Regions from separate parts of the Brevibacterium sp. genome, predicted to be linked through region 1. Evidence: predicted binding sites of a transcription regulator. Region 1 holds the regulator's gene; the other holds the start of a gene.
What was found. The regulator HspR, encoded in region 1, represses chaperone genes until heat shock. The targets are predictions, from matches to a motif close to AAGTTGAGTCNNNNNGACTCAACTT.
Positions count from the first base shown of each region.

Region 2: a site for HspR is predicted at 5,462-5,486, ahead of ACTIIH_RS08160 (ATP-dependent Clp protease ATP-binding subunit). Genes of this name have one in related genera too.

Region 1 covers NZ_JBQDYQ010000057.1:2,398-9,776, reverse strand. The annotation lists gene glsA (glutaminase A) at 1-354, opposite strand, end outside; gene ACTIIH_RS13345 (TnsA-like heteromeric transposase endonuclease subunit) at 695-1,498, opposite strand; gene dnaK (molecular chaperone DnaK) at 1,742-3,604, shown strand; gene ACTIIH_RS13335 (nucleotide exchange factor GrpE) at 3,604-4,278, shown strand; gene ACTIIH_RS13330 (DnaJ C-terminal domain-containing protein) at 4,457-5,470, shown strand; gene ACTIIH_RS13325 (heat shock protein transcriptional repressor HspR) at 5,485-5,925, shown strand; gene ACTIIH_RS13320 (DUF1206 domain-containing protein) at 6,076-6,951, shown strand; gene ACTIIH_RS13315 (LPXTG cell wall anchor domain-containing protein) at 7,069-7,379, opposite strand, start outside.
Region 2 covers NZ_JBQDYQ010000022.1:6,471-13,849, forward strand. The annotation lists gene ACTIIH_RS08135 (iron-siderophore ABC transporter substrate-binding protein) at 1-481, opposite strand, end outside; gene ACTIIH_RS08140 (ATP-dependent Clp protease proteolytic subunit) at 617-823, opposite strand; gene ACTIIH_RS08145 (endonuclease) at 822-1,460, shown strand; gene ACTIIH_RS08150 (hypothetical protein) at 1,513-1,818, shown strand; gene ACTIIH_RS08155 (YidC/Oxa1 family membrane protein insertase) at 1,954-2,766, shown strand; gene ACTIIH_RS08160 (ATP-dependent Clp protease ATP-binding subunit) at 2,894-5,443, opposite strand; gene ACTIIH_RS08165 (TetR/AcrR family transcriptional regulator) at 5,620-6,270, shown strand; gene ACTIIH_RS08170 (DHA2 family efflux MFS transporter permease subunit) at 6,267-7,379, shown strand, end outside.

The sequences.
Region 1 (7,379 bases):
GATCCGCTCACGGACCTCATCGTGGCCGACTGAGTCGCACACGAGCGCATAGACGAACGCCTTTGCGATCGACTGGATGGAGAACTCTTGTCTCGAATCACCGGTGCTGAAGGTGCTGCCATTTGTTGACGCCAAAGTGAGGCCGAACCATCGAGGGTCTGCCTCTGCGAGCTTCGGAATGTAACTTGCAACGTTTCCCTCCTCGAGGCCTGCGTACATCGAGTGGGTCTTCTCCATCATCTTCTCGACGATTGCCGGCGCAGGGAGGTCTCCAGTTGAAACGAGGCTCGGCTCCACCGCGGCGCGATCGCGTTCGTACGGGAACGGTACTGGATTCCTAGGATGATTCGACATAATGCAAGGTTAGCGGTGGATGCCTGCGTACGGAATCTCAGCAATGTTACAACCGAACTGAACGTGAGCGGCGCAGGCTCGAAAGCCTCGGGAGCACGCCACGGTGATCGCGCCAATCATACGTAGATGTATTGCCTGTAGGGTTTGATCAACTCGGAGCGGCTTCCATCCAATCTGCTTTCGTCGCCGGTGTCCGCGGCAGCTAGCGCCGGAGCATGGGCCCTTTTGAACTGATCCGCCGAACGCAGTATCACCGCAAAACCATTAAGCTCAACGACTGTCCATGCTGTTCCTTGGTACCAGAGTCGGGATCCGACAGAGACATCTAGAACTGTCGTGCTCATACCTGTTCCTGTCCCGAAGGTTGAAGAACCGACTCTGTGCTCAATCGTCGATCCATATCGATTCCGGCAGCGCCAGACCAGATTAGGGAAAGGACAGCGACATACCAGTCGTCCTTGTTGAGCTTTCGTGGCCGGCTGTTCAAGATGTCGCTCAGGGAAAGTGGATGGTCACGCAGTTTCTCGCGGGCTTTCGATACGACACCAGGCAGCAATCGTTCTGGTCGCCGACCGAGGGAGATCATCTTGATGTTTCTCAGTACTGTGGAATCTCCGCCCGAGAAGATCTCGTAATGCCACGCCTTCTCTTCACAGAGGACTCTGGTCCATTCAAACTGCTTTCGCACCGACGGTTCGTCAAGTAGATGCTTTGGCTTGACGTCGAGGAGAGTGACGCGTTGATCGGCGTGAGTCAGCAAGATATCGGGGACGTGGGTTCGCTGCGCATTGTCTGATTGTGCAGCGAGTTGGAACGGTTGTGTGCGGATTACATTCACTGATGTGCCGAAGTCGGCTAACCAGAGTCGATCCAGCTCGAGAATACTTTCGTAAATCAGTTGTCGGCGGTTCGTCGAGAACCAGAACAGTCCCGGGTAGTTTTCGCGATAAGTCGGTGGAATTCGTGCGGGGTGGCCCTGGACGACGAGATCTGCGCGAGCACGTGCCCACGTCGTGGCGACTTCGTCAAGGTGCAGTATCGGAACGTTGCGTTGCGAACGGCCATATCCTGATGGTCCTCGGTTGACAGGTGCGTAAGAAATTTGACACGCCATGGCCAAGAAAGTGAGAAAGTGGCAACTCACGCGAGAACCTACAGCAGCCGTCTGAAAAGAATTTTTCTCCCGCCGGAATAAAACTATCCTCAGCAAAGTTGAGTCTGGTGTACGCAACTTTGATGAGGTCGACTTGACCGTCGGAACCTCGGAGAGAATACTTGAGTCCAGTTGGCTCAATGTGTGCGGTCGAGTGGTTCTGACCCAAGGGCCGGCGCCGCCCGATCGCACACATTCGAGTCGAAGGAACTCACGAACTAAGGAGAGAAAACTATGGCACGTGCAGTTGGAATCGACCTCGGAACCACGAACTCCGTCGTTGCAGCCCTCGAAGGCGGCGAGCCGAAGGTCATCCCGAACGCCGAAGGCGGTCGCACGACCCCGTCCGTCGTCGCAGTCAACAAGAACGGCGACTGGCTCGTCGGCGAGATCGCCAAGCGCCAGGCCGTCACGAACGTCAAGAACACCGTCGCATCGGTCAAGCGCCACATGGGCACCGACTGGTCCACCGAAATCGGCGGCAAGAAGATGACGGCTCCCGAGATCTCGGCCCGCATCCTCCAGAAGCTCAAGCACGACGCCGAGGAGTACCTGCAGGAGAAGGTCACCGACGCGGTGATCACCGTCCCTGCCTACTTCAACGACGCCGAGCGACAGGCCACGAAGGACGCTGGTGAGATCGCCGGACTCAACGTCTCGCGCATCATCAACGAGCCCACCGCTGCCGCTCTGGCCTACGGCCTCGAGCGCGGCAAGGAAGACGAACTCATCCTCGTCTTCGACCTCGGTGGCGGAACGTTCGACGTCTCGCTGCTCGAAGTCGGCAAGGACGAAGACGACTTCTCCACCATTCAGGTCCGTGCGACCTCAGGTGACAACCGCCTCGGCGGTGACGACTGGGATCAGCGGATCGTCGACTGGCTGGTTGAGCAGGTCAAGAACAACTACGGTGTCGACCTGACCAAGGACGCCACCGCTCTGCAGCGCCTCAAGGAAGCCGCTGAGCAGGCCAAGAAGGAACTGTCCTCGGCTACCAGCACGAACATCTCGCTGCAGTACCTGTCGATGAGTGAGAACGGACCCATCCACCTGGATGAGACCCTCACCCGGGCGAAGTTCGAGGACCTGACCAAGGATCTCCTCGAGCGCACCAAGGCTCCGTTCCACGCTGTGATGAAGGATGCCGGCGTATCCGTTAAGGACATCGACCACGTCGTCCTCGTCGGCGGATCGACCCGCATGCCCAGCGTGACCCGGGTCGTCACCGAACTCACCGGAGGCAAGGAACCCAACAAGGGTGTCAACCCCGATGAGGTCGTCGCGATCGGCGCCGCCGTGCAGGCCGGTGTCCTCGTGGGTGAGCGCAAGGACGTTCTGCTCATCGACGTCACCCCGCTCTCGCTCGGACTCGAGACCAAGGGCGGCGTGATGACGAAGCTCATCGAGCGCAACACCCCGATCCCGACCAAGCGTTCGGAGACCTTCACCACCGCAGAGGACAACCAGTCCTCCGTGTCGGTCCAGGTCTTCCAGGGTGAGCGGGAGTTCACTCGCGACAACAAGAACCTCGGCACTTTCGAGTTGACCGGTATCGCTCCGGCTCCGCGCGGTGTGCCGCAGATCGAGGTCGGCTTCGACATCGACGCCAACGGCATCGTCCACGTGTCTGCCACCGACAAGGGCACAGGCACCGAGCAGTCGATGACGATCACTGGCGGTTCCGCGTTGCCGAAGGAAGACATCGACCGCATGGTTCGTGAGGCCGAGGAGCACGCAGAAGAGGACAAGAAGCGCCGTGAGGCTGCCGACGTCCGCAACAATGCGGAGAACCTCGCCTACCAGACCGAGAATCTGCTGACCGACAATGCCGACAAGCTGCCGGAAGAGCTCAAGACCGAGATGCAGGGCGATGTCGACGCCGTCAAGGAAGCCCTCAAGGGTGAAGACGACGACGCCGTGAAGTCCGCCTACGACAAACTCGTGGAGAACCAGCAGAAGATCGGCGAAGCCATCTACAGCCAGCAGGGCGGTGCCGAAGGCGCCGAAGCTGCCGGTGAAGGTACCGCCGATGCAAGCGCAGACGACGATGTCGTCGACGCCGAAGTTGTCGACGATGAGGATGAGGAGAAGAAGTAATGACTGCCGAGGGCAACGACAAGTCGTCCGAGGAGCCAGGCTTCAACTTCAGCGACAAGCGCCGGGTCGATCCGAACACCGGTGAGGTCCGTCCCGAGGCCGACGCCCAGTCGGCCTCGGCCGGGGCCGGCGAGGAGCCGACCTCGGACGCGAATGCCGAACAGGCTGCCGCGTCCGATGCCAGCGACCTCGGGGTGGACATCCCGTCCGATGCCTCGGGTCTCGAAGACATCGAGCCGGAAGCCGAGCCCGAACCGGGCTCGGAGGCAGCGGGGTACCTGGCCGACCTCAAGCGCATCAACGCCGAATATGCGGCGTATCGGATGCGCGCCGACCGCGAACGTGAGCGTGCGGCTCTCGGCGGCACGATCAAGGTCGTTGAGGCCCTGATCCCCGTGCTCGACGAGGTCAAGCTCGCTCGCGACAACGGCGATGTCAGCGGGCCTTTCGAGACCCACGTGAACAAGCTCGTCGAATCGCTGAACAAGATCGGCGTCGAACAATACGGAGAGGTCGGCGACGAGTTCGACCCGAACATCCACGAGGCGCTCATGCAGCAGCCATCGGATGAGGTCGAGAATCCGACGCTCTTCCTGGTCATGCAGCCGGGCTACCGTATCGGGGAGCGCATCATTCGCGCCGCCCGTGTCGGTGTCCAGCAGCCGGAGGACTGAACGACAACGATCGCCGAGGCGGCCGCCGGCCCCGTACGCCGGTTCACCGAGGTACGGGGCCGGGGAACCGCCTCGGCGGCGGTCCGGATCTTCGGGGCAGTGCCCCGGGGATGCGGATTGTGAGAGGACAAGTGAATACCGTGATGACAGGATTGATTGGAAGGAAAGGAGGTGCCAGGTGAATACCGGACCTCAGAATGATTGGTTCGATAAGGACTTCTACAAAACCCTCGGCGTCTCCAAGGATGCTTCCGACGCTGAGATCAAGAAGGCTTATCGCAAGCTCGCGCGCAAGTATCACCCGGACGCCAACCCCGGTGATGAGAAGGCCGAAGAGAAGTTCAAGGAGATCGGCCAGGCCCACCAGGTGCTCTCCGACAAGGAATCCCGGGCCCAGTACGATCAGGTCCGCGCCATGGGCGGCGGTGCCAGGTTCAGCGCCGGTTCCGGTGGACCGGGCGGGGCTGCCGGCGGCGGATTCGACGATGTGTTCTCCGACCTCTTCGGAGGCGGCGGACGCACCAGGACCCGCACGACCTACACCGGTGGGGGAGACGTTCCCCCGGACCTGGCGGATCTGCTCGGCGGATTCGGCGGAGGTTTCGGCGGTGGCGGTTACGGCGGCTACCAGCCTCCGGTCAAGGGCGGCGACATCAAGGCGAGTACGACGCTGTCGTTCACCGAAGCGATCAACGGTGCCTCGGTGAAGCTGAATATGCCGGGTGGGAAGCCGCTGACCGTGCGGACACCGATCGGGGTCAAGGACGGGCAGAAGATCCGCCTGGCCGGCAAGGGCAAGACCAGCCCCAACGGCGGCGAGCCCGGTGACGTCATCCTCACCGTGCACGTACGCCCGCACCCGGTCTTCACCCGCGATGGTGACAACCTGCGGATTGAGCTGCCGATCAGCTTCGACGAGGCGGCCCTCGGCGCCGAGGTCAAGGTGCCGACCCTGGGCGGAACGCCCGTCAAGGTCAAGGTCGCACCGGGGACACCCTCGGGACGGACCCTGCGCGTGCGGGGCAAAGGTGTGAAGACGAAGAAAGGCACCGGCGATCTGCTGGCGACAGTCCAGATCGTGGTGCCGAAGAATCTGTCCAAGGAAGCCAAACAAGCGGTCGAGGCCTTCAAGGCCGCCACCGAAGGTGAGGATCCACGCGCCGGCTTGCTGGACAAGGCCAAGGCCAGCTGAGGTGGTTAATCACAATGCACATTTCATCGAGTGCGGCGGTGTATGTCATCTCGGTGGCCGCGGATCTGGCGGGCATGCACCCGCAGACGCTGCGGCAGTATGACCGACTGGGTCTCGTCACTCCGGATCGCACTGCGAGCCGGGGCCGGCGTTATTCCGGAAGGGACATCGCCAAGCTGCGACTGATCCAGCAGCTGTCGCAGGACGAGGGAGTCAACCTCGTCGGGATCAAGAAGATCATCGACCTGCAGAATCAGGTCGATGCGCTCAAGAGCCGCAACGAGGAGCTCGAGGACGAGGTTCGGGCACGCCGGTCGGCGCAGGAACGCGATGCGCGCGTCTTCGCAGCCGGCACCGTGGGCGGAGACGTCGTCTCGATCTCGAGGGGACGACGCCCACAGGGTCGTCCTGAACCGGGAGCCTTGGTGCTGTACAACCGGTATCGGCGCGGCTGAGTCGGCAGTCGCCGGTCAGAGTCGGTGTGATCGGATCTGAGGCGGAGTGCGAACCCATCTGGGTATTCGCGCTCCGCCTCTTCGCATCTGTCCGAGGATTCTGTTTGTTTGCGGCGCAGAAAAGTACAGATGCTGTGCGACACTGACTCTGTGGACGAGAAAGAGAAGGTTCGACAGGTCGCCGACAGCGCTGATTCGGCGGCTCAGGAAGCCGCAGACAGCCGCTGGTTCGAGCGGGTGGCCCGAGCGGGATTCATCGCCAATGGATTGGTCCACGCCATCCTCGGCGCGACCGCTGTGACGATCGGGCTGGGGCAAGGCGGCGGCAACGCCGACCAGGCAGGAGCTGTCGGCCAGATCGCTGCGCAGCCCTTCGGCATGGTGCTCATCATCGTCTGCTTCCTCGGCTGTGCGTTGATGGCTTTGTGGTGCCTGGTCAACGCGTTCTTCGGCTCAGCATCGCTGCGTGGCGCTGGTACTCGGGATCTGCAGGAGAAGCAGGGGAGGAAACAGTGGACCGACTTCTTCACGATGGTCGGTTCTGCCATCGCCTATGTAGTCGTGGCGGCAACCTTCTCCCAATTCGTCTTCGGCGGAGGAGCGGATTCGGGTAAGTCGAGTTCACAGGCCTCGACGACGGTGGCGAAGGCGCCGGCTGGACTGTATATCCTCATGGCCGTCGGCGCCGTGATTGCGATCATCGGCATCGTATTCTGTGTCAACGGTCTGCGGCGGAAGTGGAAAGACGAGCTGCGTCGGCCGCGCAGCGCGTTCACTCGCTTCCTCGTCGGTTTCACCGGTGTTGTCGGGTATCTGGGCAAAGGTGCGACTTTGCTGTCGGTGGGCATCCTCATCGTGGTGTCCGCGGCGACCGGTGATCCGGAGGAGTTCACCGGAATCGACGGTGCGCTCAAGGGCATGCGCGATCAGCCGTTCGGGCCGTATCTGCTGTTGGCTGTGGGTCTCGGCCTGGTCCTCTACGGAGTCTTCCTCGCCCTGCGCTCGAGGTACGACCGCATGGAATGAGCCGTCTTCTGCCCGGCATCGCTGAGACGACGAAGGGCGCGAACCCGATCGGGTTCGCGCCCTTCGTCGTCTCACGCCCAGCTCAATCGAGCCCGGGCGAGCTCAGGTCGGTCGCTATCAGATCTCAGCGGGATCCTGTGCGACCTTCTTGCGGCGCATGGTCATGGCGACTGCGACTCCACCGATGAGGAGGAGGCCGGCGCCGCCGACGAGGCCGGTCAGCTCGGTACCGGTGCGAGGCAGGTCGCCGCCGTTGCCGGCATCTCCGTTGTCGCCATCGTCGTTGCCGTCTTCATCGCCGTCGCCGCCACCGGCGTTCGGGTCGTCCTCGACCGAGAAGTCACCGGTCAGTTCGTCATCGCCGCAGGTGACGGTGACGTCGTAATCGCCGATGTAAGCCGAGGCGTTGGAGGCGCTGGTGCCGTAGA
Region 2 (7,379 bases), on a different contig from region 1:
ACGGCTGCTTCGGGTACGCCACGGTCGGGGCGATGGCATCGAGCTGCTCATACTGGTCGGCGGTGATTCCCGACCAGGGAGCGAGGATGACATCGGGTTCGAGTTCGGCAATGGCCTCGACATCGAGTTCCGTATCGCCCTGGAACTGTTCGGGCAGCTTCTCGCCATTGTCCTTCACGGCCTCGTAGATCCACGGCATATAGCCGGTGTCATCGGATCCCCAGGCGTATTCCTCCATACCGACCGGAGTCTTGCCCAACGCGATCGCAGTCTCCGTCGATCCCTGGCCGAGGGTGACGACGCGTTCGGGCTCGGATTCGATGACCGCTTCGCCGAGTGCGTGCTTGATCGTCACGGTCTCGAAATTCGCGGACCCGGATTCCTCCGCGGCCTGCGATCCCTGCCCGCAGGCGGTGGCGATGAGCGAGAGCGCGACCAGCGCTCCGGCGATGACGGTCCGGCGGCTGTGAGGAACTGACATTCCTGTCCTTTCGACAGTGGTCGGAGCCGGTTGCGGCCCCTCGACATTAACATAGGCCAGCCTAACTTAACCTACTGCCGTTTCCGCAAGACCTGTGAGCCACTTCACTTCAGTCATCCTCATTCCGATCTGAGCTCACAGGTCGGACTGGGAGTCGATGACGCGATCGATGAGTCCATACTCGATCCCCTCCTCGGCGGTGAACCACCGGTCACGCAGGGAGTCGCCGAAGATGCGGTCGTAGGAGCGGGACCGTGCCGCTGTGAGCGGACGGGCACCGGCGGCTGAGGCTCCGGTGGCCCTTGACTCTTCGACCGGGCCCGGACATAGGATCGGCCGCATGAGCACACAGCGAGAACACGCCGCTCGACTCATCGATGCGCACGGGCGCACCTTCGCCGCGGCGGCCGGGATCACACTCCGAGACAAGCCGGCCCCGCTGTGGCAGCTGCTCGTCCTCAGCCTGCTCCTGTCCACGCGCATCAGCTCCGACATCGCCCTCGCGAGCGCGCGCGAGCTGTTCTCGGCGAAGTGGAGGACGCCGCAGCGTCTGCGCGCGAGCACGTGGCAGCAACGGGTCGATGCGCTCGGTCGAGGCGGATATCGGCGCTACGACGAGAGCACCGCCACGCGTCTGGCCGAGGCCGCCGATCTGCTCATCGACCGCTGGGACGGGGACCTGCGGAAACTGCGCGATGAGGCCGAGGGGCAGCCTGGTCGGATTGCGAGGCTGCTGCAGGAATTCACCGGGATCGGTCCGACCGGGGCATCCATCTTCCTCCGAGAGGCCCAGCAGGTCTGGCCCTCGGTGAGGCCTGCATTCGACACACTCGTCCGCAAGGGCGCGAAGACGGCCGGGCTGCCGGAGCAGGACGAGAAGCTGACCGCATTGGTCGGTGACGACGACCTCGCCGGCCTCGCGGCCGCGCTCGTGCGTCTCGCCCGAGATCCGGACCTCGCCGCCGACGCAGAGGACTGAGACCTCCGCGCAGGCCCGCGTGTTAGCATCGACGCACCGGGAAGGGGACGAGATGATGGCGAATATGTGGCTGACTCTGCAGCTGCTCGTCGTCGTGCTCTCTTCCGACCTCGAATCGGTCGTGCCCCAGTCCCCCACTCATCTCATCGTCCTGGCTCTCCTCGGTGCGGCGCTGCTGACACCGATCGCCGCATGGGCGAGCATGGCTCTGCTGCGTGTGCTCTCGCTGTCGGCGCACCCGCCGTCTCTGCCGGACACGCGCCGAAGCATCCGCGAATTCCGCATGCCGGCGGAACCCGGCACTCCGGGTACGGCACTGCCCAGAGCCCCCTCTTCCGTCGTTCACGCCATCGCCTGAACGACCTCGATCACGTTCCGTACGGAACGTCTCCCCGCCTCGGCGCGGGCAATTGTCATCAAACGTCACGGTGATGGCCTGCAACGGCCCATCCAACCGCGCCTCAGCGCGCCTAAGTCCGAGGGACGATCACCTGTGAACATCTACGAATTCCTGCCCATCCGCCTGCTCGTCGAGGCCGCCTACACGGTGGTCACGGGGATCAGCGACATCCTCGAACCACTCGCCGGCGGCTTCAGCGCCGCCCTGGCCGTCATCGTGCTCACCGTCCTGGTCCGCGCCGTGCTCATCCCCGTCGGGGTATCCCAGGTCAGAGCCGGCATCACTCGGAAACGACTGGCGCCGAAGATCAGCGAGCTGCAGAAGAAATACAAGAAGCAGCCCGAACTCATGCAGCAGAAGCTCATGGAACTGTACAAGGAGGAGAACGCGTCCCCTTTCGCCGGATGCCTTCCGGTGCTCGCGCAGATGCCCGTGCTCATGGCCGTCTATGGTCTCTTCATCAATGCGACGATCGACGGAGACGCCAATGAGCTGCTCGGGCATACGCTCTTCGGTCTGCCGCTGGACACGAGCTTCGTCAAACTGCTCGGCGCCGGCGATCTGACCGGCACCGCGATCACGGTCTACCTCATCCTCGTCGTCCTCATCGCAGTCGTCGCGGGGTTCTCCCGACACCTGCTCACCCCGGCCACACCCGAGACTCCGACCGCTCCCCCGGCGAAGAACGGGGCAGATGCTCCGGCGATGCCGGATCTGTCCGGAGTGATGAAGACCCTGAGCTTCATGCCGTTCCTCACGGCGATCTTCGCGCTCTTCGTCCCCTTGGCCGCTGCGCTCTATCTGGCGACGACGACCACGTGGACGCTCGGCGAACGACTCGTCCTCAACAAGCTCCTCGGAGCGAACGATCCCCATCCCGAACAGTCCTCTGCCACCCGCGGCTGAACCGGGATGCTACGCTGCCCGCAGCAACGACAGAGCCCGGGACGAAAGAACGGAATCTTTCGTCCCGGGCTCTCCGGTTCGAACGCGTCACTGAGAAGCGACCGCCGGTGCAGGGCCGCCTCGGTGATCAGGCGATGATCGGCTCCGGGCGGGTGCCAGCCACGACCTTGAGTGCGCCGTCAACGACCGTGGCGCGCACGGTGCCGCCCTCATCGACCGCCTCGGTGACGAGGAGATCGGCGATGCGGTCGTCGAGCTCGCGCTGGATCGCGCGACGCAGCGGACGGGCACCGAACTCGGGTTCATACCCTTCGTCGGCAAGCCAGTCGAGAGCCTCTGCCGAGACGTCGAGGGCAATGCCCTGAGCCTCGAGACGCTGCTTCGACGCAGCCAGCTGCTGATCGACGATGGAGCGCAGCTGCTCGCGATCGAGGCGGGCGAACATCACGGTGTCGTCGATGCGGTTGATGAACTCCGGACGCATGAACTCCTTGAGCCGGCCCATGACCTTGGCCTTGAGATCCTTCTCCGCATCTCCCGCGGCCCCTGAGGCGAAGCCCAGCGGAGTGCCGGACATGAACTCGGAGCCGAGGTTCGAGGTCATGATGACCACGGTGTTGCGGAAGTCGACCGTGCGGCCCTGACCGTCGGTGAGCCGTCCGTCGTCGAGGACCTGCAGCAGCAGGTTGAACGCATCCGGGTGGGCCTTCTCGACCTCGTCGAGGAGGATGACCGAATACGGGCGACGCCGGACCTTCTCCGTCAGCTGCCCCGCCTCGTCGTAGCCGACGTAGCCGGGAGGAGCACCGACGAGGCGGGACACCGTGTGGCGTTCGCCGAACTCGCTCATATCGAAGCGGATCATGGCCGACTCGTCGTCGAACAGGGTCTGCGCCAGAGCCTTCGCCAGCTCAGTCTTGCCGACACCGGTGGGGCCGAGGAAGAGGAAGCTGCCGATGGGTCGGTTGGGATCGGCCATACCGGTCTGGCTGCGGCGGATCGCGCGCGACACGGCGGTCACGGCTTCGTCCTGTCCGACCACGCGGTCGTGGAGGACCTCTTCCATATTCGCCAGTCGTGCCTTCTGGCTCTGCGTCATCCGTGCTGCCGGGATTCCGGTGGCCCGGGAGACGACTTGCGCGATCTCCTGTTCACCGATGATCGCCTCGGCTGCAGCGGTCTTCGCGGCCTCCGCGTCCGGATTCTCGGCAGATTCGATCCGGGCGGTCACCTCATTGATCTCATCGCGGAGCCGGCCGGCACGTTCGTAGTCCTCCGCCTCGATAGCGGACTTCTTATCCGCTTCGAGTTCAGAGAGATTGAGCTTGAGCGCGTCGATATCGGCAGCGGGCGCACGCCTGAGCGACATTCGGGCGCCGGCCTGGTCGATGAGGTCGATGGCCTTGTCCGGGAGGAACCGGTCGGTGATGTAGCGGTTCGACAGTTCCACCGCGGCGCGGATCGCCTCGGCGGTGTAGGTGACCTCGTGGAATTCGGCGTAGCGGTCCTTCAGCCCGTCGATGATCGTCACCGCATCCTCGACGCTCGGCTCACCCACGGTCACCGGCTGGAAGCGGCGTTCGAGGGCCGAATCCTTCTCGATGGTGCGGTACTCCTTGAGCGTGGTCGCGCCGATCATGTGCAGATCTCCGCGCGCGAGCCTCGGCTTGAGGATGTTGCCGGCGTCCATCGAGTTCGATTCGCCGTTGCCGCCGGCTCCGACGAGGGTGTGGAGTTCGTCGACGAAGACGATCATGTCGCCGTCCTCGGCGATCTCGTTCAGCGCCCCGGTCAGCCGCTCCTCGAAGTCACCGCGGTAGCGGGTGCCGGCGAGCATGCCGGGCAGATCGAGGGAGACTATGCGCTTGCCGTGGAGCTGCTTGGGCACCTCACCGGAGTGGATGGCCTGCGCGAGCCCTTCGGCGATCGCGGTCTTGCCGACGCCGGCCTCACCGAGGAGGACGGGGTTGTTCTTGGTCCGCCGGGCGAGGATCTCGATCGTCTGTTCGATCTCCTCCGCGCGTCCGATGACGGGATCGAGCTTGCCTTCGGCTGCGAGCTCGGTGAGATCCGTGCCGAACTTCTCCAGCACGGATTCCTGACCACCCTCGGCTTCGGCCTCCTGGCCGGGGTGCATGCCTGCGGCTTCGGCCGCCTCGGCACCAGCCTGCAGTGCAGCCTGGGTGACGCCGGCCTGGGCGAGGATCCGACCGGCGGGCATCTCCTGGTTGAGCACGAAGGCGAAGAACATGTGTTCGGGATCGATGTAGGTCGACCCGAATGCTCGCGCCACCTGGTAGCTCTCGAGCAGGGCGCGCTGGGCGGAACCGGTCAGCGAGGGGGAGGAATCCGCCTCGGTGTCGGTGGTCGCCGGAAGGCGCTCTTCGATTGCATGGGCGATGGCCTCGGGATCGGCGCCGGCCTGGCGCACGGCGGAGATTCCGGGTTCGGAATCGACCATGGTGCGCAGGATGTGGAGCGCGTCGACCTCGGACTGACCGTGTCGCCCTGCGAACTCCGCGGCCGCCTCGAGGATCGCGTGGCTGCGCTTGCTCAGCAGCCGGTTGATGTCGACGGAGCGTCCTCGACGGGCTCCGTTCTGACCCTGGAGGTAGCGAGCGAGGAACTCGTCGAACGAGTCGCCGCCCGAGCCTGCGGGTCCGTGGAATGTGGCCAAAGCTGACCTCCTCTTTCAAAGTTGAGCGTATACGACTCAATCAACAGGTGCATGCGGACTTATATTCCCACGTGTCGCTCGCCCGACGACGGAGTGTGAATAACATCACCGTCGACGAATGCATCGAATGCATTTCTGCATTTTGTGCAACTTTGCAAGAGGTGCATAATTTTCTGGTGAGTTCCGAACCGACCGAATCCCTGCGCGAGCGTCAGACCCGTGAGCGCCGCGCCGCCATCCACGTCGCGGCCGTCGATCTCGTCTTCGATCATGGGCTCGACGAGGTGACTGTGGCTCGGATCGCGGAAGCTGCGGAGGTCTCGACGCGCACGTTCTTCAACTATTTCCCCACCAAGGAGATGGCGATCGTCGGACTGACGGCCTCGGACGATATCGCAGCCGCACTGCAGCGATTCATCGAGGACTTCGAGCCCCGGCGCGAGCGTCTGGCGGAGGATCTCTCCTTCACCATCCGCGCCGCGTTCGAATTCCTGCTGCCGCGGTCGGCGAACAAACAGAAGCTGCGCGCAATCCAGGCTCGGCATCCGCACCTCGGCATGCTCAGCATGGAGACGAAGCGGCACTACTCCGAGCAGATCATCACCGGCATCCGCCGGCGGATCGAACGTCGCGGAATCACCTTTGCCGATGAAGACACCGCCACACGGGCCGCGCGGATGCTCGCGCAGCTGTGCAGCATTCCGCTCGAGCATGCTTTCGCCTCCGCGCGATTCGACACCGAACACGAGTTGGACGACGAACGGGTGGACCAGGCGTTCACCTCCTCGATCGAACTGTTCCTGACCCTCTTAGAAAGGCTGAGATGACCACTACCGCCACAGAGCCCGCTGCCGAGAAGCAGCACAGCGCCGAGGAGGAGCCGGAGATCGAGACCCCGTCAGTGGTCCTGCTGTTCGTCGGCCTGATGCTGGCGATGTTCATGTTCTCGCTCAACCAGACCATGTTGGCCACGGCCCTGCCGACCATCGTCGGCGACCTCAACGGCGTCGACCAGATGCTGTGGGTCTCGACGGCGTTCATGTTGGCGGCGACGATCATGATGCCGATCTACGGCAAGTTGGGCGATTCGTTCAACCGCAAGAAGATCTTCATCTTCGCCATCTGCATGTTCATCCTCGGCTCGATCGTCGGCTTCCTCGCCCACAGCATGGCCGTCCTCATCACTGCACGCGTCATTCAGGGCCTCGGCGGCGGGGGTCTCATCATCCTCTCGCAGGCTCTCATCGCCGCGGTTGTGCCGGCGCGCAAACGCGGTCCCTATATGGGCATCATGGGCGCGAACTTCGCGGTCACCTCGGTGGCCGGACCGCTGATCGGAGGCTGGATCACCGAGGGTCCGGGCTGGCGCTGGACATTCGCTCTCAATCTTCCGTTCGGCGTGCTCGCGCTCATCGCCGCCATCCTCTTCCTCAAGGTCCCGAAGTCGGATCGGTCGGTCAGACGCCATGTCGATGTCGCGGGAATGGTCCTCATCGCCGAATTCACCTCGGCGCTCATCCTCACGACTTCGTGGGGCGGGCATCAGTACGACTGGGACGATCCGATCATCATCGGACTCATCGCCATCGCCGTCATCAGCGCCGTCGTCTTCGTCTTCGTCGAACAGTCTGTGCCCGAACCCGTGATCCCGATGTTCGTGTTCAAGGACACGAACTTCGTCCTCTGCACGATCGCCGGCATGTGCATCGCCATCGGCATGTTCGGCGTCCTTTCGTACATGCCCACGTTCCTGCAGATGGCCCACGGGATCGAAGCGACGAAGGCCGGGCTCCTCATGGTGCCCATGATGGCCGTGATGCTGCCGAGCTCGGTCATCATCGGCTTCGTCGTCTCAAAGACGGGACGGTACAAGTGGTACCCGGTGCTCGGCAGCGCGATCGTCGGCGTCGCCCTCTTCCTCATGGGGACCTTCGTC